One region of the Brevibacillus sp. NSP2.1 genome, then DNA from elsewhere that is predicted to be linked to it. Evidence: riboswitches for the same ligand, from Rfam matches in the RefSeq annotation. Region 1 holds a riboswitch; the other holds the start of a gene.

Region 1 (10,191 bases):
TTTTGTCTCACCTCATCTTCCGGTATGCCGCCTGGAACCGTGACCAAACCGGGACGGCGGATAAACGCCTCGATCCACGAGTTTGACCAGCTCGGGACTGCTCATGTTCAGATTGGAGCGAAATCCCGAGAAACAGGTAGCGCAGCCAGCGAATCGCCGAACCGATGACGAAGCGCTGGTAATAATCCTCCGCCGCTTGAAACAGGGCGAAAAAGGTGATCGGCGCAATGAGGACAAACGGTGTCCCGTCGATCAAAATGACAACTCTGCCCTCCAGCAAGGCCGAACAGGCTGTGTCTGGCCGTTCGGTATCTTTTAATTGCGGAAAGGGCGAGGCGGGGTTGTCCTCAATCATTTCTTCTATATATCCGCTCTCCAAAACTCCGTCGATCTTGATCCGTTTTAGCCGGGCGGTCACTTCTTCGACAAGAGTGTAGTCGACAAGTCCCTCCATATAGGCACTTGCTCGGCCATCCTTCCGAGATCGGGAAAATCGCTTTCTGTCACGTGCATGAGCGGCATCAGCACCTGCTGGTCGACGTCCTGGGCGGTGCAGAGGCCGCTGATGAACACGAGATACGCCTTGGACGTCTTGCCGATAAAAAAAGGGCGGAACACGACGTCAGAGCATTTGTGTATAGTTGTTACTCCACAGTTTGCCCAATTATGAATTTTTTAATCTGTTGTCAGCGGAATTGTAAGTATTTTCCAACACTTTTACAAAAAAAGAACCAACTGAAACGGTCAGTTGGCTCAAAAGATATTCCCCAAGTTATTTGTTTAGACACTTCTATTTTATCAACAACGAATTATAATGTAAACTTTCTCACCAAATGGAAGTTTAATCGGGGAGAAGAGGCACCCTTCCATTCCTTGACATCCCTAATGCCTACAGGTATCCTTACAAATATTACCCGTCTCTGACGCAGACAGGTCAGCCGGCTGGCTGCCACACCGTGCATTCTCGATCAAAAGGCCGTAACAGGCGGGAGAATGCCAAGTTTTCTATGTTGCAAAAGGATGTCACTATGCTATAGTGAATGACGAACGCAAACTCTATATAGATGTAGAGAAAAGTTGGGAGCGGTGCTATGTTATCCTTCTTGAAGAATTTAATGGGGAAGACACCTACCACCAAAGAGGTGCGAGAGCAGGTTCAGGAGGAATCCATTTTGTCCGCTTCTGATACCGAACAGTCTCATCAGGAAGCACAAAAGCAAAAAGAGGCATCTGCCGGCGTCGTAACAACGCTGTCCTTGCATGAATCGTGGGAAGCGAAGCTGAGTACGCAGGAGAAATACGCGCTTTCCTTTATGGCTCAGGAGCTGGAACCGCTGCCGGAAGGGAATATCTCCCTCGCAGGAACAGCGCTTGTTCCGCATGATGATGGAATCGAAGTGACGGCGTTTATCCGCAACAGCTCGGACCGTCCAATCCGCCTGAAGGAAATGACGCTGGTGGTATTGTTCGGGGATCAGCAGTTGTTTACCCGCCAAGCGTTTGACTTGAGCGAGATAGGGGAAATTCCGCCGCGATCAGCCAGACCGTGGTCGTTTGTATTTTCACGCGAGCACTTCCTGGAGGTAAACGTGCTTTTGGCTAACTGGAAGGTCGCATTCGAGATGGCGCAGAAAAAAATGGTGCTGCCGCAACAGTTGGAGCTGGAAGAGTCGTGGATCAAGGCGCTGTCGGATGCGCAGAAAAACTCCTTGATCGAACTGGCGAAAAATCTCCCTGCCTTAAAAGAGGGAGAAGTGAATATCCAGAGTGTGCAAATTCGTCGCTCCCCGGAAGGAGCCCTTCACGTCATGCTGTTGATCCGCAACGGCTCTACGCAGTCGCTCTCCTTTGAAAAGCTGCCGCTCGCTCTCTACGATGCGACAGGGGCAAAGGTGGCAGAAGGAATGTTTGAGCTTGGCAGTTTGACCGTGAATGCCAATACGAGCAAGCCGTGGCTGTTTATTTACCCTCCGGAAAGTATTTTGGTGGAGCAGCCGGACCTGTCGCGCTGGAAAGTGAGTGTTCCGCAGCAAGCGTAGAGAGTCTGGTTTGCATGGGCGATGGGGAAATGTATATCATGAGGAGAGAGAAACTTCGTTCGGGCCCGGACGTGTGAGGAGGTAACACATGTTTTCTTTTGTGAAAAATTTGTTTGGAAAACAGCAGGGTGACAAGGCCCTGGAGGATTTGAAAAAAGAGATTCAGGAAGAGTCTGCGATTGACATTGCGGAGTTGAAAGATACGGAAGTAGAAGTGGAAAACCAGCCCGCAGCGAGCACTTCCGGCAAGCCTGACAGAGTGCGCACAGAGCTGTCCCTGCATCCGATGTGGGAGCAGGAGCTGGATGCGGAGAAAAAATATACGCTGCGATTCTTGCAAGCAGAACTGCCTGAGATGGCACGAGGCTTGATTAGCGTAACGGGCTTCAGCATGATTCCCCAGCCGAACGGCATGACCGTGACGATGTTTTTCCGCAATGCGACAGATAAGCCTGTGCGCTTCAAAAACATCGGTCTGGCTATTTACTTGGACGACAAGCCGTTCGCGCGGATGAGAGTCGACCTGTCTGATATGGGCGCTATTCCTCCGCATACAAGCCGTCCGTGGGAAGTGCTGTTCCCGGAAGAGAGCTACCTGCACGACAACTTCATGTTCAGCCGCTGGAAAGTCGTGATGAAAGCAGGAAAAAGATCGCACATCTGGCCAAGTACGCTGGAGCTGGACCCGGAAATGGAAAGACGCATGACACAGCGTCAAAAAGACCGTCTGGAGTCGCTCGCGTACTCTTTGCCGCCGATTCCGGTCAACTCGGTGCAAATTACCGGGTTTGATATCGGGAAAACGAAAGAAGGGCAACTGGTTGCCGCATTGCTGTTCCGCAACGGCCTGTCTACGGATTATCGTCCTGACAAGCTGAAAATCACGATTTCCGATACGGACGGCGATGTCGTGGCGCGAGGCGTTGTGGATGCCAGCAAGATTCGCGTGAAGCCGGGGAACAGCCGTCCGTGGCTGATCGTGTTCCCGCCGGAGTTCGTGAAAAAACCGGATGCCAATCTGCGCAGATGGGTTCTTGACGTAGAATAGGCGCAAGAGCTCTCGATCGCAGAAATCAGGAGGAGGTTGACATATGAGTTGGTTATTGGAGAACTGGTTTGGCTCCAAGGAAAGCCTGGAGCAAGTACGTGAAGATATTCATGAGCATTTGCATAAAGAGTTTTACCTGGGGGTGTCGGGGATCGACAACCCGCAGCAATCGGCGAACCGGGTTGAGGCCAAAGAGCTGTTTCTGACGATGAACGGTCCTTGGGACAATCAACTGGAGGAGGCGGAGCAGGAGCTGCTGCAGTACGTCCACGATGAGCTGCCTCCGGTCGTTCGCGACGAGGTCGGCATTATTCCGTTCTACACACAGGTGACAGATGAAGGCTACCTGGTGCTGACGTACATTCGCAACGCGACAAACCGCAACGTGCTGTTGCAAAAGCTGCCGCTGACCCTCGTGACTGCTGACGGCGAAGAGGTGGCGAGAAAGACGTTTGACTTGATGGCAAACGGTCCTGTGGGCCACATGGCCAGCCGTCCGATGGAATTTATGTTCCGCTGGGAAGAGTTCGACCGCATTCCTGAGAAGGAAGTGCCGCTGACTCTGACCTATAAAAAGCCGGAAAAACGCCGCATCGAGGAGACCCAGGAGCTGAATATGGGCCTGAGTGCGGACGAACAAAGCCACTATACGCAAAAAGCGGCGGAGGAAGCTCCGGTGGAAAAAGGAAAGGTAGATTTGCAGGTCCTCGATATCAAGCCTACCGATGATAACGGCCTGAAGGTTGTCGTCGTATTCCGCAACGGACTGGAGAAGCGCCTGGAGTTTACCGAGGTGCCGATCATCGTTCACGACAAGGAAGGCGATGCGGTTGCCCGCGTCAGCTACACGCTCGAAAACATGAAGGTGGAAGCAAACAGTCAGCGCATCTGGGCGTTTGATATCCCGTCTTCTTCGATTAAAAAAGCAGAAGTAAACCCGGACGAACTGAGTGCCTACATTCCGCAGGCGCGTCAACGCAAAAAAGAAAAAGCATATGTAGAGCCTGCTACCGAAGACAACAAAGGCCTGCTGCAGTAATGGATGAACCCTTTTTGCCAATGGTGAAAAGGGTTTTTCTCCTGCCATAACGTTCCAAATCTTGGGGAAACAGGGTTGCTTTTCGCCCTTTTTATCCGCTATGCTAGGACGAGAAGCATAATACTTGAATACCTTTTTGAACGTACTGAAATGGATAAGCGCGAACATTTATTCATTTCGATACGTTAAGAAAACCTTCCACGACAGCGCATGCCCCTTTGTTTGAGCGGGCGGCGATAGAGGTTTTCTTGCTGCGCTAGTTGCAGGGGAAAGTAAGGAAGGACTGTGTTTATGAAAAAATCGATTCAAATAGCCGTGTCAGTTGCGATGCTGCTCACGCTTGTACCGCTGGGCGTGCGGCCTGCACTCGCTGCCGCGCCTGCTTCCAATGACAGCTATCTGAGCAATCAGTTGCACATCAGCCAGATCAAGGCCGACAAGGCGTGGCCTGTAGTCAACAGCAACCAGGCGATTACGATTGCCGTGCTCGATTCCGGAGCGGACTACAATCACCCTGACTTGAAGGGGAATCTGCTGCCGGGTGTCAATCTGGTCAACCCGGGGAAATCGGCGCAGGATGACAACGGGCACGGGACAGAAGTCATCGGGGTTCTCGCTGCAAAAGGCAACAACGGGATCGGGGTATCAGGGGTAGTCTGGAACGCCCGGATTTTGCCGATCAAAATTTTGAACAAAGATGCAGTGACGAATGTGGACATGATTGCGAAGGGGATCAATACAGCGCTCGACAGGGGAGCCAAAGTTATCCTGATGTCGTTCAGCAGCCTGTCCTATTCCCGCTCCTTGAAAGAGGCCATTGACCGTGCGGAGAGAAGCGGAGCCGTCCTCGTCGCTGCCAGCGGAAACGAAGCAAGCCGCGTCGCCTATCCGGCTGCCTACCCGACAGTCGTTGCGGTTGGGGCCGTGAATGGGAAAAACCAGGCGATTTATCAATCGAACACGGGGCCTGAGTTAAACATTGTGGCGCCGGGGCTTAACGTATATACGACGAAGCTGGGCGGAAAGTACGGATCGTTTTCCGGTACGTCAGCGGCAGCGCCTCAAGTAGCGGGAGCGGCGGCCCTGATTTTGGCCCGCTATCCAAAGCTGACGGCGCTGGATGTGAGGCAAATGCTTTACCAGACGGCTACAGACCTCGGCGAGAGCGGCTGGGACCGGCAAACAGGCTACGGATTGCTGGACGTGAACAAGGCAGTGCGCAGCGCGCTCTCCGGCGACTTTTTGGAGCCGAACAACTCTTTGCAGCGAGCCAAAGCATTCCCTATCGAACAGCAAATACGCGGCAACCTGGGGCCAAACGACACGGTAGACTGGTTTAAAATGGATGTGCCGTATGACGGAAAAGTCAGCTTTACGGCGACGATTAACTCCGGGGTATCCTCCGCCATGGCGGCAACCTTTTACCCAGAAAACCGAACGCCGATTACGCAGTATTTTGGAAACGGGGATACCGTTACCGTCCCGGCAAAAGCGGGCAGGATGAACATCAAGCTGATGCGAAACGGCGGCGTCAACTCGTTTGCCTACGTGCTGACGAGCAAGTTCACGATCAACCCGGACCGCAATGAGCCAAACGATACGATGGCGACGGCAAGGCCGCTGGTAGGCAACCAGATCAGCGTCACGGGCAACTTCCACCAGGAGGGCGACCAGGACTGGTTCTCCTACTACGTCCGCGAATACGGGCATATGGATGTGACGGTGACTCCCGACAACAAGCGGGTGGACCTGGTGCTTGCCATAGGAAAGCAGGAAACCGGAAAAAATACGGTTTGGGACCCGCTCTACGACAACGTCGACCGCGATAATCCGTCGGAGCGTGCGAGCAAGGAAGTCTCCCCGGGAAAATACTACATTCGGGTCAGCGAGTATCAGCAAAATGCGGTGAACGGCGAATATCGCCTGGATCTCGGGTTCACCCCGCTGAAAAAAGATTTGAACGAGCCGAATGATACGTACAGCAGGGCGTCGCCGCTAGCCGCTGGAGGGGTCATGACCGGAACGATTCCGACGGCTTCGGATGCAGACTGGTTTCAATTTACGCTCAATACAGACTCGTACGTCACGATTCGAGCCCCGTTTATTCCGGTATCCAGCGGTTTTCGCATCGCTCTTTACAGCGAGAAAAACATGAACTACGCGCTCGCTTCGACAAACGAAGTGGCTGAGTTGTCCGATCGGGGCAGCGAGATTTTCAGCCTGCGGTTGCCAAAAGGCAAGTATTACGTGCGCCTGAACAGCGGCATTCCGTTCAAGTACGATGCATACAAATTGACAGTCACGCAGCAGCCCCTCGTCTCGGGGTATCGGGATATTTCCGACCATTGGGCGCGCACAGAGATCGCCAGGCTGAGCTCCAAAGGAATTGTCCAAGGCTTCGGCGATGCGACGTTCAAGCCTAACGAGGCAGTAACTCGTGCGCAGTTTGCCACAATGCTGCTGCAGGCGATGCGCGCGACCGGCTCGAAGGTAGCCAGCGCGTATTCCGGACGGGAAGTGTTTTCTGATTTGCCAAAAAAGCACTGGGCGTACAACACCCTTGGAGTGGCTTATCAGCTCGGAGTCTTGAAGGGGTATCCAAACAGTCAGATCAAGCCTGACCAAGCTGTTTCGCGGGCGGAAATGGCCGCGATGATCGCCAGGGCGAAGGGCGTGGCTCTGAACAGCAGCAGCGCACCGAGCTATCGCGATGTTCCGGCCAGCCATTGGGCAGCACCGGCGATCGGCGCTTTGACGGCAAGAAACTGGCTAAACGGATACGGTTCGCTCTTCAAGCCACAGGGCAGCGCTACGCGGGCCGAGGTTGTTGTATTAATCGCCAAATCGTATCAAGTGTAAGAAAAAATTTTCCGCTTTGCGTTCGACAGACGCATGGCATGGCTATATCGTCCTTGTGAAAACGCGGCTTCGATCACCTCAGACGCTTCCCGCAGGCGATTCCAACAGCGTTTTGTACAGGGCGATTTCGGCCAAAGAGGTGCTCTGGCAAAAGTCTATTGACACCACCTCAAAAAACAATTATTCTATAATCCGTAATGGATACTCTTATCCAGAGCAGGCGGAGGGACTGGCCCTATGAAGCCCGGCAACCGTCTGGAGCGGTGCTAACCAGCAGGACGGAAATCTGTTCTGGCCGATAAGAGGATGAAGGAAGCTAAAAGCGCTCAAACCTTTTCCTCCAAAAGATGGAAAAGGTTTTTTATTTGCGTTTACGTCGATAAAATCCTGACTCGGCTACCAAACTATTTGTATGAGGTCAAAGGAGGTATTTTCTCATGGCTTTGCAAAAAGGTCGTCGTCTGTTCACATCTGAGTCTGTAACCGAAGGACATCCGGATAAAATTTGTGACCAAATTTCCGACTCCATCCTGGACGCCATTTTGGCCAAGGATCCAAACGCTCGCGTAGCTTGCGAAACTTCCGTAACTACCGGGCTGGTTCTCGTAGCCGGTGAAATCACCACCAACACGTATGTGGACATCCAAAAGCTGGTGCGCGAAACGATCCGTGAGATCGGTTATGATCGTGCGAAGTTCGGCTTTGACGCTGACACTTGCGGCGTAATCACTGCGATCGGCGAGCAATCCGCTGACATCGCTCTCGGCGTAGACCAGGCTTTGGAAGCGCGCGAAGGCAAAATGACCGACGCTGAGATCGAAGCGATCGGTGCAGGTGACCAAGGTCTGATGTTCGGCTTTGCTTGCAACGAAACACCTGAGCTGATGCCGCTGCCGATCAGCATGTCTCACAAGCTGGCTCGCCGCTTGACTGAAGTTCGCAAAAACGGCACACTCGCCTACCTGCGTCCTGACGGCAAAACGCAAGTAACGGTTGAGTACGATGGGGACAAGCCAGTTCGCATCGACACCATCGTGATTTCGACTCAACACGCTCCTGAGACTACCTTGGAGCAAATCAAGCAAGACCTCATCGAACAAGTTATCAAACCAGTTGTTCCGGCTGAGCTGCTGGACGCTGACACCAAATACTTCATCAACCCGACTGGCCGCTTCGTAATCGGCGGACCTCAAGGGGACGCTGGTCTGACTGGCCGCAAAATCATCGTAGACACTTACGGTGGCTACGCTCGTCACGGCGGCGGCGCGTTCTCCGGTAAAGATCCGACAAAAGTAGACCGCTCCGGCGCTTACGCTGCTCGTTACGTAGCGAAAAACATTGTGGCTGCTGGCCTGGCTGACAAATGCGAAGTGCAAGTGGCTTACGCAATCGGTGTAGCGCAGCCTGTATCCATCGCTGTTGATACTTTTGGTACAGGAACCGTTTCCGAAGAAGATCTGGTGAAACTGGTGCGCAAACACTTCGACCTGCGTCCGGCTGGCATCATCAAGCAGCTCGACCTGCGTCGCCCTATCTACAAACAAACAGCGGCTTATGGCCACTTTGGACGCAATGACCTGAATGTTCCTTGGGAGCAAACAGACAAAGCAGAAGTTCTGAAGCAAGAAGCTGCGCAACTGGCAAAATAAGAACGACAAAGAAAGAGCCTGGTAAAGCTACTGGGCTCTTTTTTTATTACGGGGAAAATTTTCCAGTTATTGGTGGGCTTTAAGCGAAGGGAAAATGTAGGACTGTGTCGAATCTCCTAGTGAGGAAGTAGAGGAGGGGTTTCTTTGCCGAACAAAAGGCTCTTCCTGACCGTATTTGTTATTTCTTTATTGCTGGTTATGTCTGCATTGGGGATTGGTGAATTTTACCAATCAAAAAAGAATGCCCAAAAAGTGCAACCTTTTCCCCAAGTAGATACGTCTATAAGCATAAGCGAGGCGGAAATTGCTGAGCCAAACGTCACGCAGAACGAAAAAGCAACGGTAAAGCCGAAAAAGTGGTATAACAATCAGGTAGTCGTCCTGACGTATCACCAAGTCACGGATGCATCAGGCCAGCGCTACGTCATTTCGCCTGAGCAATTTGCAAAACATATGTCGTTTTTGCACGAAAACGACTTGCAGCCGATCTCGTTGGATGAGTTTTTGCATTTTGTGGATACAGGGAGCTTGCCGACCGAAAATGCTGTCCTGATTACCTTTGACGACGGCTATGAGAGTTATTACACGAAGGCTTTTCCCACCTTACGTACATACGGCTACCCGTCAGTGAACTTCGTGATCGCAGGGCGCTTGCGAGATGTAGCCGATCGAAAACGGGAGAACATGACGACGCCACTTACGCGTCAACAAGTCATGGAAATGCTTCACTCTGGGCTGGCTGATATCGGTTCGCATACGTACAGCCTGCACGAAGAGGAAGCGCGGAATGAATGGGGAGAGATGGGGCCAGAGACGGCTCCCGTCTATTTGCAGGATTTACAACGACTGGAAAATGAGAAAGAATACAGGGATCGGCTCTACGTTGATTTCAGTATGTCTCGTGCAGGCTTGAACAAATGGATGGGCCGGGAGATAAAAACGATTTCATTGCCTTTTGGCTACACGAATCCCATCGTACTGGAGACAGCGCGACAGGCAGGCTACGGATATGTCTTTACTTCTACACCCGGTTTTGTCAAAAGGGGAGTAGATCCGTTCGCCATTCCACGAAATGATGTGGGCCTGCGAGATGTAGATGAGGTCAAACTCCATCAGTTGTTCACGAAAGCGAAAAAAGAGTTCGAAGGAGAGCAATCATGAACAAAGTGATCGACATCAGCGTGCTGGATGGGGTGATTAAGAGAACCATTGAAACTGTGGAAACGAGTAAAACCCAAATTTTTGATATAGCCGAAAGTGCCAGACAGCAAGGCAACTCGTTGAAGTTTGACTTGCACGAGCTTCGGCAGGAGATCTCGAAGGTCATCCAAAAGGTCGATGCGCTGGAGCTGGCCTATCGAAAGTCGCGCAACAGGCTCGTTCAGGTAAGCCGCAACTTCCACATGTACACGGAAGACGACATTCGCATCGCCTACGAGGAAGCGAGCCGGATACAGGTGGAGCTGTCCATCTACCGCGAGCGGGAAAACAACCTGAAGCGCCGTCGCAACGACCTGGAGCGACAGTTGCGAACGCTGGAGGAAACGATCGACCGCG
Region 2 (10,191 bases), 180 kb from region 1:
AAGGAAGCCGTGCCGGGCGATCTCGGACTGGTGCTGCCTTACAATACGATGAAAAGCCTCATTGAAATGGTGGAAGCGCTGGACAAGGTCACGCCGGGAATTGCCTCGGAGCACACGCTGTTTTACGGCGTCGAAGCGAAATTTTACTCGGCGCGTCCCAAGCTGACAGAGGAGTTTGAGACGGAAATCAAAGGACTGTTCTGCGGGGGCGACGGGGCAGGGATCACGCGCGGACTGGCGCAGGCGGGTGCGGCAGGCGTCTGGATGGCGCGCAGCATGGTCAAACGGATGATGTAAACAGCAACCCGCAATAGGGAAAAGGGCTTCTGCTTGAGCACGGCTGCTTAGCCGCTCAGGAGTAGAAGCCCTTTTGTCGTGTCGTCGTATCAAAAACAAGCCTACGCTTGCGTATTCAAATTTTCCGTCATCTTTTTCAGCACCCGGTTGAAGACGGCAAGCTCGTTCTCGTCCAGATCGCGCAAGGCAACCGCTTCCAAATCGCGCGCCGCTTGCAGCCACTGGGGAAAACGCTCGATTGCCGCAGGCGAGAGCGACACGTACCGTTCCCGCTTGTCGTCGCCTTCTGAGCGGATGATCCAGCCCATCTCTTCCAGCCGGGTCAATGTCCGGGTAATCGTCGGGGCTTCGACATTCAGGTAGTTGCTCAGTTGCACCTGCGTCAAAGAGTTGCGGTAGTGCAGGCAAAGAATAATGCTCCATTGCGAGCTATATAATCCCATCGGGGACATGATTCCATTCAATGTTTTACTGAAGACTCTGGCAGCTTGGCCGATCTTGTGACCGTAATGTTGCATGATATCAGACCTCCAGGAAAAGCTGGTTCGAAAGACGAAGCGCTTGATTGCTTAAGTAAATATGTACAAATAACATAGTAGCAGTTCAGGACATATAAGTAAATGTTTATTCGAGTGGAAAAGAAGGCGTTTTTCTGACAAAAATAAAGCCGATGCCGTTTCAAGGGCATCAGCTCGGGGAAGAAGGTAAAAGGAGGGCTGTTAATCGGCAGCCAAAATGCCAAGCGGCCCGTTTTCGTCAATGATGGGCTCCAACTCGTAGATGGAGATGGGAAACATCGGGAAGCCGACATAGTACGGGGTGATTTCGTACAGTTGGAAGTAAATGACCAATGATTTGTCGGCAACGTAAAAATCTTGATCGGGCTTGATCGTGGTAAAACCGTTCAGCGTCGGGATTTGCCGCGCCTCGATCTGGCGTTTGATGTTCGCGGACAGGACGTTGACGTAGTCGCTGCCCGGCTTGAACAGCTCGCGCAGCGTATAGAGCTTGCCTGTATGGATGTTTGCCGTCACCGACCCGAGGAAGGTCATGCCGTGGGCCATTTGCGGAGTGTACGCGTAATTGCTCATGGTGACGCTGAAAATGCCGCGCTCGTTCGTTTTGATTTCGTAGCTTCCTTGCATTTGGGTATTTCCCGGTACTTGTACCCGTTGCTGTTCGTGAATCAATCCTTGGACCGTTTGCAAAATGGCGCGGTTGATGTCTTTTTCTGCTTGCTGATTGGCTAGCCCCGCCAGTTGCGGGTAATAAATCGTGGTATTCGGACGTTGGATCGTCCGCGTCAGCACGGTGGCTGGCAAAAGATTGCGTTGTTCTTCCACGGTTCTTAGTTCCTTTCCAGATGTCTTAAAATAAGGGGTATGATAGTAGCCTATTCGTCACTGGTTTTGGCTGTTCTCACTTTTTTCACAAATTAGTCAATCTGAGCGCGATATAATGGAAAAAGAATCCGATACATAAGTAGCAGGGAAAAGGGGGGCAACTATGATTCAATTGGTTCGCAACACATTAACGGACAAAGAAGGCTTTATGATTTTTATCCTATGGAACCATCTGTGGATGGCGGGACTCATTGCCTATCAAGTCGACGCTAATTTCTGGAAAGTGACGTCCCTCGGATTGCTGGTCACCCTTATTGTTTCGCCTTTTTACTTCATCAAAAGAGACAGCCATGTCATTCGTTATCTGGTAGCGATCGGACTTATGTTTTACGCGATTTCGTTCGATCATTTCACGACGTATCCAGAAGTTACGTTTCTCGCTTTTGTGGTCATGGGTTTTCTCGCGGCTTACCTGGATTGGAAGCTCGTAGTGACAGCCGGAATTGCGCAAATCATCGTGACGCTGGTCGGATTTTACACAGGATCGTACGAGATTTTCAGCGGCGATTTCACCGAGCTGAATCTGGTGCTACGCATCATGGCGATTCTGATGATGATGGGAGCGGTGACGTACCTCTGTCTGGCGGGACAAGCGTCCTTGCAGAAGGCAAACATCGCCCGCCAGGAAGCGGAAGAAAAAGAGCGTCGCCTGGGAGAGATGCTCGTCCATATCCAACAGATGACCGAGCAGATCGACCGTACGACAGAGCACGTACACGAGCATGCCGAAGGAACGAAACGCAATACGGATGAAATGATGATCGCCTTCAAGGAAGTGGCGACGGGCATGGAGTCGCAGGCGAACTCGACAGTGAAGATCGAGGAAGAGGTGCAGTCGATCGACCAGGAGATCGTGGCGGTCACCACGCAGACGAACGCGATGAAGAGCGAGTCCGACCAGAACAACCGCCGCCTGAAAGAAAGCGTCGACATGATGAAAGAGCTGTCGCAGCAAATGGAACAGATCGTTTCTGCCGTCAACGTGGCAGCGTCGACGATTCACCAGCTCAACCGCCAGGCCAATCGGGTCGAGGAAATCGTAGGAGCCATCAACCAGATTGCGACACAAACGAACCTGCTTGCGCTAAACGCCGCCATCGAGTCGGCGCGTGCAGGCGAGCACGGCCGCGGCTTCGCCGTGGTGGCAGACGAGGTGCGCAAGCTGGCGGAGCAGAGCGCAACCGCTACACAGGAAATTACCGAGATTCTCAAATCGCTCCATCAGGAAAGCGAGAACGCTGTACAGCAGATCAGCAACGGGGAAGCTTCGGTGGCAAAAGGCCAGGAGCTGGCTGTGAAAACAGTGGCGTCGATCGAGGCGGTGCGCTCCGGCATGATGGCCTTCCTGCAGGCAGCGGAGCAGGTCGGCTCCAGCATGAACCGGGTAAAAATGCGCTCGGGCGAAGTGGCGATGGAAATGTCGACCATTACCGCTGTCACCGAGCAGTCGGTCGCCAATCTGGAGGAGCTTTTCGCCACAGCGGAAAACCAGCATCAAAAGGTGCGGGAAATTACCGAAGAGCTGGGGGAGCTGAACAATCTGTCGCATCGGCTGCAGGAAACGTTTCACAGACAATAGGCGCCAAAGTGTAAAATTGGCGAGAACAGTCTGAAAAAACAATTGCTTTTTCAGTTTGTTCTGCTAGAATGAATGCATTGTAACTTGATAGTTTTTATCTCCTTATCGAGAGCGGCGGAGGGACTGGCCCGATGAAGCCCGGCAACCACTGGACATGCGTGACATGGACAGAAAGGTGCCAATTCCTGCAAAACCTGTACCGGGGTTTTGACAGATGAGGAAGAGGACGGCTTCGGACGCAAACTCTTCCTTCGGGAAGAGTTTTTTTGTTGTCAGGAGGGGTAATACACGAACGATAAAATATTTTTATTGCAAAATATTCGTGTTTAATATTGATTTTTTCGGAAAAAAGCCGTACATTACGTAGTAGGATACAGAAAAAACGTAGAACGTTCGGATGGGAGCGGAAGACACCATGAAGAAGTTGTTGTTAGCATTCACCACTTTTGCTGTTTTGGCTGCGGGCTGTTCGGCTGGCGGAAATGCGCCTGCTGACAAGCCAAAAGAAGAAGCGGCAGGGCAAGAAGGCGCGGCGAAGAAGCGCATTGCGCTGATTTTGCCGGAAAAAATCGGGGTAAACCCGTTCTTCCAGCAAATGGACGAAGGCGCGAAAAAAGCAGGACAGGAATTTGGCGCAGAAGTAAAAAGCATCGAGTCTACTGACCACGGCGCCATCGAAGAAAATTTGCGCGTTGCGGTAGCGGAAAACTACGATCTGATTATCACTTCTTCTTTTGAAGCGGAAGACGCGCTGAAAAAAGTGGCAGCCGAAAATCCTGACCGCAACTTCGCGATTATTGATACCGTAGTAGATTTGCCAAACGTGCGCAGCGTTACCTTCCGCGAGCAGGAAGCGGCTTACCTGATGGGCGCTGCGGCAGGTCTTGCCACGAAGACAAACAAGGTCGGCATGGTTGTCGCCATGGATATTCCGCTGTTGAAAAAATGGACAGGCGGCTTCCAGGAAGGCTTGAAAGCAACCAATCCAAACGCGGAGTTCCTGGTGAACTACGTAGGAAGCTTCTCTGACCCGGCAAAAGCGAAGGAGCTGGCGCTGCTGCAAGCATCCAAAGGCGCCGACTTCATCAACGGAGCGGCAGCAGTAGGCGACCTCGGCGTGTTCGAGGCCGCGAAGGAAAAAGGCTTCTATACATCGGGACAGGACGTTGACCGCACCACGATCGACCCTGAGCACATCGTGTTGTCCCAGCTCAAAGGGACAGATGCCGCTGCGTATGAAACCGTGAAGTCGTTCGTAGAAGGCTCGTTCAAGCCGGGCGTTGTCACTTACGGCCTGAAAGAAAAAGGCGTAGGCGTAACGTATGTGACGCACGAGAGCCAGACGCCTCTGAACGCTTTTATTGGCCAGGAAGTCGTGGACAAAGTAAAAGCGATCAGCGAGGAGATCATCGCTGGTACCCGCAAAGTGCCAGACTCGTTTTAACAGCTAGCGCACAGTGCATGATTGTGACCGACTACAACTGTGTAGTCGGTCTTCCTTATATGCAAGGCAAGGAGCAGAGGCAAGGAAGAGAAAGGCTAGGCGCAAAGAAGGAGGAGCAAGGATGACCGATCGTTTGGAAATGCGGGCCATGACCAAGAAATACGGAGATTTTATTGCAAACGACAAGGTCTCGTTTTCGCTTGCTGCGGGAGAAGTCCACGCCATCGTCGGGGAAAACGGCGCGGGCAAGACGACGCTGATGAGGATGCTGTACGGCATGGAGCAGCCTACGTCCGGCGAGATCGTGCTAGGCGGCAAGCCTGTCGCTTTTCGCGGGCCGCAGGACGCCATTCGCAGCGGGATCGGGATGGTGCACCAGCACTTCATGCTGTTTGGCGAGTTTAGCGTGGCGGAAAATATCGTGATCGGCTACGAGCCGCAGCAGGCCGGATTTTTCCGCCGGAAGGACGCCGTGGAAAAGGTCCGCGCACTAAGCGAGCAGTACCGGATTCCGATAGATGCACAGGCTAGAGTGTCCAACTGCTCCATCGGCGAGCAGCAGCGTGTGGAAATTCTCAAGGTGCTGTACCAGGGAGCGGACATCATCGTGCTGGACGAGCCGACTGCCGTGCTGACGCCGCTTGAAGTTCGCGAGCTGTTGCAGACGATCCGCCATCTGGCGGAGAGCGGGAAGAGCGTCATTTTGATTACGCACAAGCTGCAGGAAGTGATGGAGGTCGCAGATCGGATCACGGTGTTGCGCGGCGGCAAGGTGACGGGCACGGTAGCGCGTAACGAGACGAATGTGGACGATCTGGCCCGGCTGATGGTCGGACGCGAGCTGCGGGAGCTGAGCGAGCGCGTCGATCTGGAGCGGGGGCCGCTTTTGCAGGTGGAGAACTTGACGGTTCGGGAAAAACAGACGCTGCTCGACCGGGTCAGCTTTACCGTGCATCACGGGGAAATCGTCGGCATCGCGGGCGTATCGGGCAACGGCCAGTCCGAACTGCTGCAAGCGATCAGCGGCTTGCGGACGGCACAGGAGGGAACGATTCGGCTGGGCGGCAAGGACGTCACCAACCAGACTGTCGCGACGATTCGCGAGGCGGGCTTGGCGCACATCCCGGAAGATCGCTACTTGTGGGGGACGGCCAAGCTGGAGAGCGTCGAGGAAAACGCGCTGATGGGCTATCAGCGAAAGCCTGCGTTCAATCGGCGCGGCGTCGTGCGGCGGGAAGCTTTTCGCCAGGTCGTCAGAGGCTGGGTAGAAAAGTTCGCGATCAAGACAGGCTCCAGACAGCTTCAGGAGCTGGCCGGGAATTTGTCGGGCGGAAATCTGCAAAAGCTGATCGTGGCGCGAGAGCTGGGACATGAGACTCCGTTTTTGATCGCGGCGGAGCCGACCCGGGGTGTCGATATCGGCGCGATGGAGTACATCCATCAGGCGCTGATCGACAAGCGCAACGCAGGCGACGGAATTTTGCTGGTTTCGTCCGAGCTGTCGGAAATTTTGGCGCTGTCAGACCGGATTTTGGTGATGTACAAAGGGCGGATCGCCGGAGAGCTTTCGCGCAAAGAGGCAACCGAGGAAAAAATCAGCGTGTTAATGGCGGGAGGAAGCGTTCATGGCAGCAATCAAAGAGCTGGGTAAATCACTGGTTCAGCCGCTTTTGGCGGTTGTCATCGGGCTGTTGATCGGGGCGCTCGTCATCGCTTCGGTAGGGGAATCTATCCTGGGCACGTATCAGGAAATGTGGAAAGGGGCCTTCGGCAGCTTCTACTTCTTCACCTCTACCTTGGCGAGAGCGACGCCGATCATGCTGATCGCCTTGGGGCTGTCGCTTGCTTTTCGGGCGGGAGTGTTCAACCTGGGGGCAGAAGGACAGATGGTGCTCGGGGCGATCAGCGCTACGCTCGTGGCGATCTATTTGCCCGCACCGGGAGTCGTGAAGCTGGTGGCGGCGATTCTCACGGGGATGGCGGCAGGCGGTTTGTGGGCGCTGCTGCCGGGCTTTATGGAGGCGAGATTCCGCATACCGCTGCTCATCTCCACCTTGCTGTTCAACTATATCGCCGTTCTGTTCGCAAGCTACCTCGTAACCGAGCCGTTTCGCGACCGCAGCGGTTCGGCGGCGCTGGCGCAGACGGTCATGCTCGATAAAAGCGTCTGGTTGCCCAAGTTGTTTGCGGGGATGAGCGTGCACGCGGGCTTTTTGTTTGCCATCGTCGGTGCCGCGATCCTGTTTTGGGTGATTCGCTTTACGCCGTTTGGCTATGAAGTGAAAATGCTCGGACAAAACCCGCTGTTTGCCCAGTACGGGGGGATCAACCGCATTCGCGTCATGCTGACGGGCATGTTTGCGAGCGGCGGATTGGCCGGCCTGGCAGGAACGGTCGAGGTGCTGGGGGCGCACTATCGTTTTGTCGACGGCGCTTTGACGGTGCCGAACTTCGCCTGGACAGGGCTGATGGCAACGCTTTTGGCGAACTCCCATCCGGTGGGTGTCGTGTTTACCTCGATTCTGCTGGCTGCGTTCCAGACGGGAGCGATGGGCGTGGAGCGCAACACAGAGGTACCGCTGGAGCTGGCCAGCGTGATTTCAGCCGTGCTGATCCTGTTTATCTCGGCTAAATTCAGCTACGACTGGTGGAAAAAGCGGAAAGCAAAAGGGGGAGAATCTCATGGAGCTGCTTGATTGGTCCCTCGTCAGTTCTACCATTCGGATGGTGACGCCGATTTTGCTCGCGGCATTGGGGGGAGCGCTGTGCGCGCGGGTTGGCATTTTTAATGTAGGTCTGGAAGGCATGGTGCTCGTTGGCGCCTTTTCCGCCATCGTCGGCAATCACTTTACCGGGAATCTGTTCCTCGCAATCTTGATCGCGGCGCTGACGAGCGTTCTTTTTTCCCTGCTGTTTGCCTATATGACGATCAAGCTGAAAGCAAACGAGATCGTCGTCGGGGTGGCGATCAATTTCCTCGCGCTCGGTTTGACGACGTTTGCGTTGCGGGCGATTTTTGGCGTCAAGGGAGCTTTTTACGATAAAGACATGGCAGGCTTGCCGAAGTGGGACATTCCGGGGCTACAGCACATTCCGGTCGTGGGCGAGGTCGTATCGGGGCATTCGCCGCTCGTCTACCTCGCGTTTGTGGCCGCGATTGCGCTCTATTTGTTCTTTTACAAGACGGTTACCGGCTTCCGGGTTCTCGCCGTCGGTTCCAATCCGGTGGCTGCCCGCAGCCTTGGGTTGAAGGTAGCAGGCTTGCAGGTGCTCGCGATCGTCATGTGCGGCGCTTTGTGCGGGATTGCCGGAGCGCAGCTTTCTTTGGGGCAAGTGACGATGTTTTCGGAAGGGATGACCGCGGGTCGCGGCTTTATCGCCCTGGTCGCGATGATGATGGGGCAGTCTCACCCGCTGGGAATTTTGGCGTCGAGCTTCCTGTTCGGCTTGATGGATGCGCTGAGCATTCGTCTGCAAGGCTTCTCGCTTCCGACGCAGTTTACTTCGATGCTGCCGTATTTGCTCACGGTGGTGGCGATGTTCTTCCTGAAGGATCGGATGCAAGGCGCCAGCCATAATCAGCAGAGCACCCGGTAAAAGGAGGGTGCAGTCAGCAAAGACCAAGGGGGTACGCAACATGAACAAGGCAGATCGGATCAAACGGATGAAGGTGCCGGCGGTCGACCCGGCATTGGCCAAACGGCTTCCGCCAGGACAAGTATTGACAGAGCGCTTTCCTATTTTGCACGAGGGCGAAGTGCCCACCTACGACATGAAGGACTGGACGCTGCGCGTGTTTGGCGAGGTCGACCGGGAAGTTACGCTCAACTACGAACAGCTCATGGCGCTGCCGCAGGTGACGGTGAAAAGCGACATTCACTGCGTGACGCGCTGGTCGCGGTTTGACAATGCATTTACAGGCGTGCGCTTCCGTGATTTTTTGCAGGCAATCGGTGTCGTGCCCGCCGCGTCCTACGTCATGCTGCACGGCGATCACGATTACACGGCGAATGTGCCGCTGGCCGACCTGATGCGCGACGATGTGCTGTTGGCCCATTCCTTTGACGGGGAGCCGCTGACGGACAAGCACGGCTGGCCGCTGCGCCTGGTCGTCCCGCACCTGTATTTCTGGAAAAGCGTGAAGTGGCTGCGCGGCATTGAGTTTATGCGCGAAAACAAGCCCGGCTTCTGGGAGCAAAACGGCTTTCACCTGATCGCAGACCCGTTCCGCGAAGAGCGGTTTTCCGGTGAGGCGTTGCCGATCCCGGAAGACGAATGGGAGAAAAAGGAGTTTGATTGAGATGCTGACCAATCTGAAAGTAGACCCGGAACAACTGCCAAAACGCGCTATCGTCTGCGGCGATCCGAAACGCGCTGCCTTGATCGCCTCCAAGCTGGAAAACACGCGGCAAATTGGGGAAAATCGCGAGTACCACAGCTATGCCGGAAGCTGGAGGGGCACGGAGGTAGCGGTAGTCAGCCACGGCGTCGGTTCGCCTGGAGCGGCTGTATGCTTTGAAGAACTGGCGAAGGGTGGCGTACAGGTCATCATCCGCGTCGGGACGGCCGGATCGTATCAGCAAGAAATCGAGCCGGGCAGCCTCGTCATCAGCTCGGCTGTTGTGCGCCAGGACGGGCTTACAAGCCAGTTGGTTCCGCCCGGTTTCCCGGCTGTCGCCAATCGCCGCGTGGCAGATGCGCTCGTGCAAGCAGCAAAAGCGCACGAATCGGGGCTGCACGTAGCGGAAGGCATCACGCTGACGCTCGATGTTTTTTACAGCGGCGTCCTCGAATTTCCGCACAAGCTGTACCAAAAAGCAGGGGTGTTGGCTGTCGAGATGGAAAACTCCGCGCTGTTCGTCATTGCCGCGCTGCGCGGCATGAAGGCCGGGTCGATCCTCGCGATTGACGGCTACGCCGATGCCGATTTGCTTGCCTCGTACAACCCGCACACAGAGACGATGGCCAAAGCGATTGAAGCCGAGGCGCTGATTGCGCTGGATGCGCTAGTGTCCGTTTCCGCATAAAAATGAAGCAAGCCCGGGACGATGAGAAGTCCCGGGCTTTTTCTTTTGCCATACGACAGCCGCTATTCTTCATTGAAGCGATCCAGCATCGAGATCGTGTCGATCAGGTGGTTGTTGAAAATTTGCCGGGCAACGCTGAGCAGCTCGATAATCATCGGGTCGCGCAAGGAATACGTCACCTTGTTTCCGTCCTTTGTTCCGTACACGATGTTGTTGTTGCGCAAAATAGCGAGTTGCTGGGAAACGGCCGAGCCTTCGCTGCCGATGAGCGTTTGCAGCTCGTTCACGTTTTTGTCTCCCTCCGCCAAGAGCTCCAGAATCCGAATCCGCAGGGGATGACCCAGTGCTTTGAAGAAATTCGCTTTAAATTGCTGTAGCTCCAAATTCAATAGCAGGTTCCTCCGATCTTTTCGTCATACCGATGTTTGGGATGTTTGCTGC

What was found. A riboswitch is a leader RNA that binds a small molecule or an ion and turns the genes downstream of it on or off. The one in region 1 is predicted to bind S-adenosylmethionine.
Region 2: another riboswitch for S-adenosylmethionine. It lies ahead of M655_RS02145 (BMP family lipoprotein); the one in region 1 lies ahead of metK (methionine adenosyltransferase).

The regions. Positions count from the first base shown of each region.
Region 1 is NZ_CP048274.1:613,793-623,983, forward strand. It holds partial or broken gene M655_RS02985 (spore germination protein) at 116-460, opposite strand; gene M655_RS02990 (hypothetical protein) at 415-618, opposite strand; gene M655_RS02995 (accessory Sec system S-layer assembly protein) at 1,092-2,039, shown strand; gene M655_RS03000 (SLAP domain-containing protein) at 2,128-3,087, shown strand; gene M655_RS03005 (SLAP domain-containing protein) at 3,131-4,126, shown strand; gene M655_RS03010 (S8 family peptidase) at 4,418-6,985, shown strand; SAM riboswitch class I at 7,190-7,290, shown strand; gene metK (methionine adenosyltransferase) at 7,423-8,634, shown strand; gene M655_RS03020 (polysaccharide deacetylase family protein) at 8,779-9,795, shown strand; gene M655_RS03025 (sensor histidine kinase) at 9,792-10,191, shown strand, end outside.
Region 2 is NZ_CP048274.1:429,004-439,194, forward strand. It holds gene M655_RS02125 (NAD(P)/FAD-dependent oxidoreductase) at 1-297, shown strand, start outside; gene M655_RS02130 (MarR family winged helix-turn-helix transcriptional regulator) at 399-815, opposite strand; gene M655_RS02135 (DUF3298 and DUF4163 domain-containing protein) at 1,017-1,640, opposite strand; gene M655_RS02140 (methyl-accepting chemotaxis protein) at 1,804-3,279, shown strand; SAM riboswitch class I at 3,379-3,500, shown strand; gene M655_RS02145 (BMP family lipoprotein) at 3,695-4,723, shown strand; gene M655_RS02150 (ABC transporter ATP-binding protein) at 4,845-6,374, shown strand; gene M655_RS02155 (ABC transporter permease) at 6,349-7,419, shown strand; gene M655_RS02160 (ABC transporter permease) at 7,406-8,320, shown strand; gene M655_RS02165 (sulfite oxidase-like oxidoreductase) at 8,361-9,023, shown strand; gene M655_RS02170 (nucleoside phosphorylase) at 9,025-9,750, shown strand; gene M655_RS02175 (ArsR/SmtB family transcription factor) at 9,813-10,139, opposite strand; gene M655_RS02180 (SulP family inorganic anion transporter) at 10,164-10,191, opposite strand, start outside.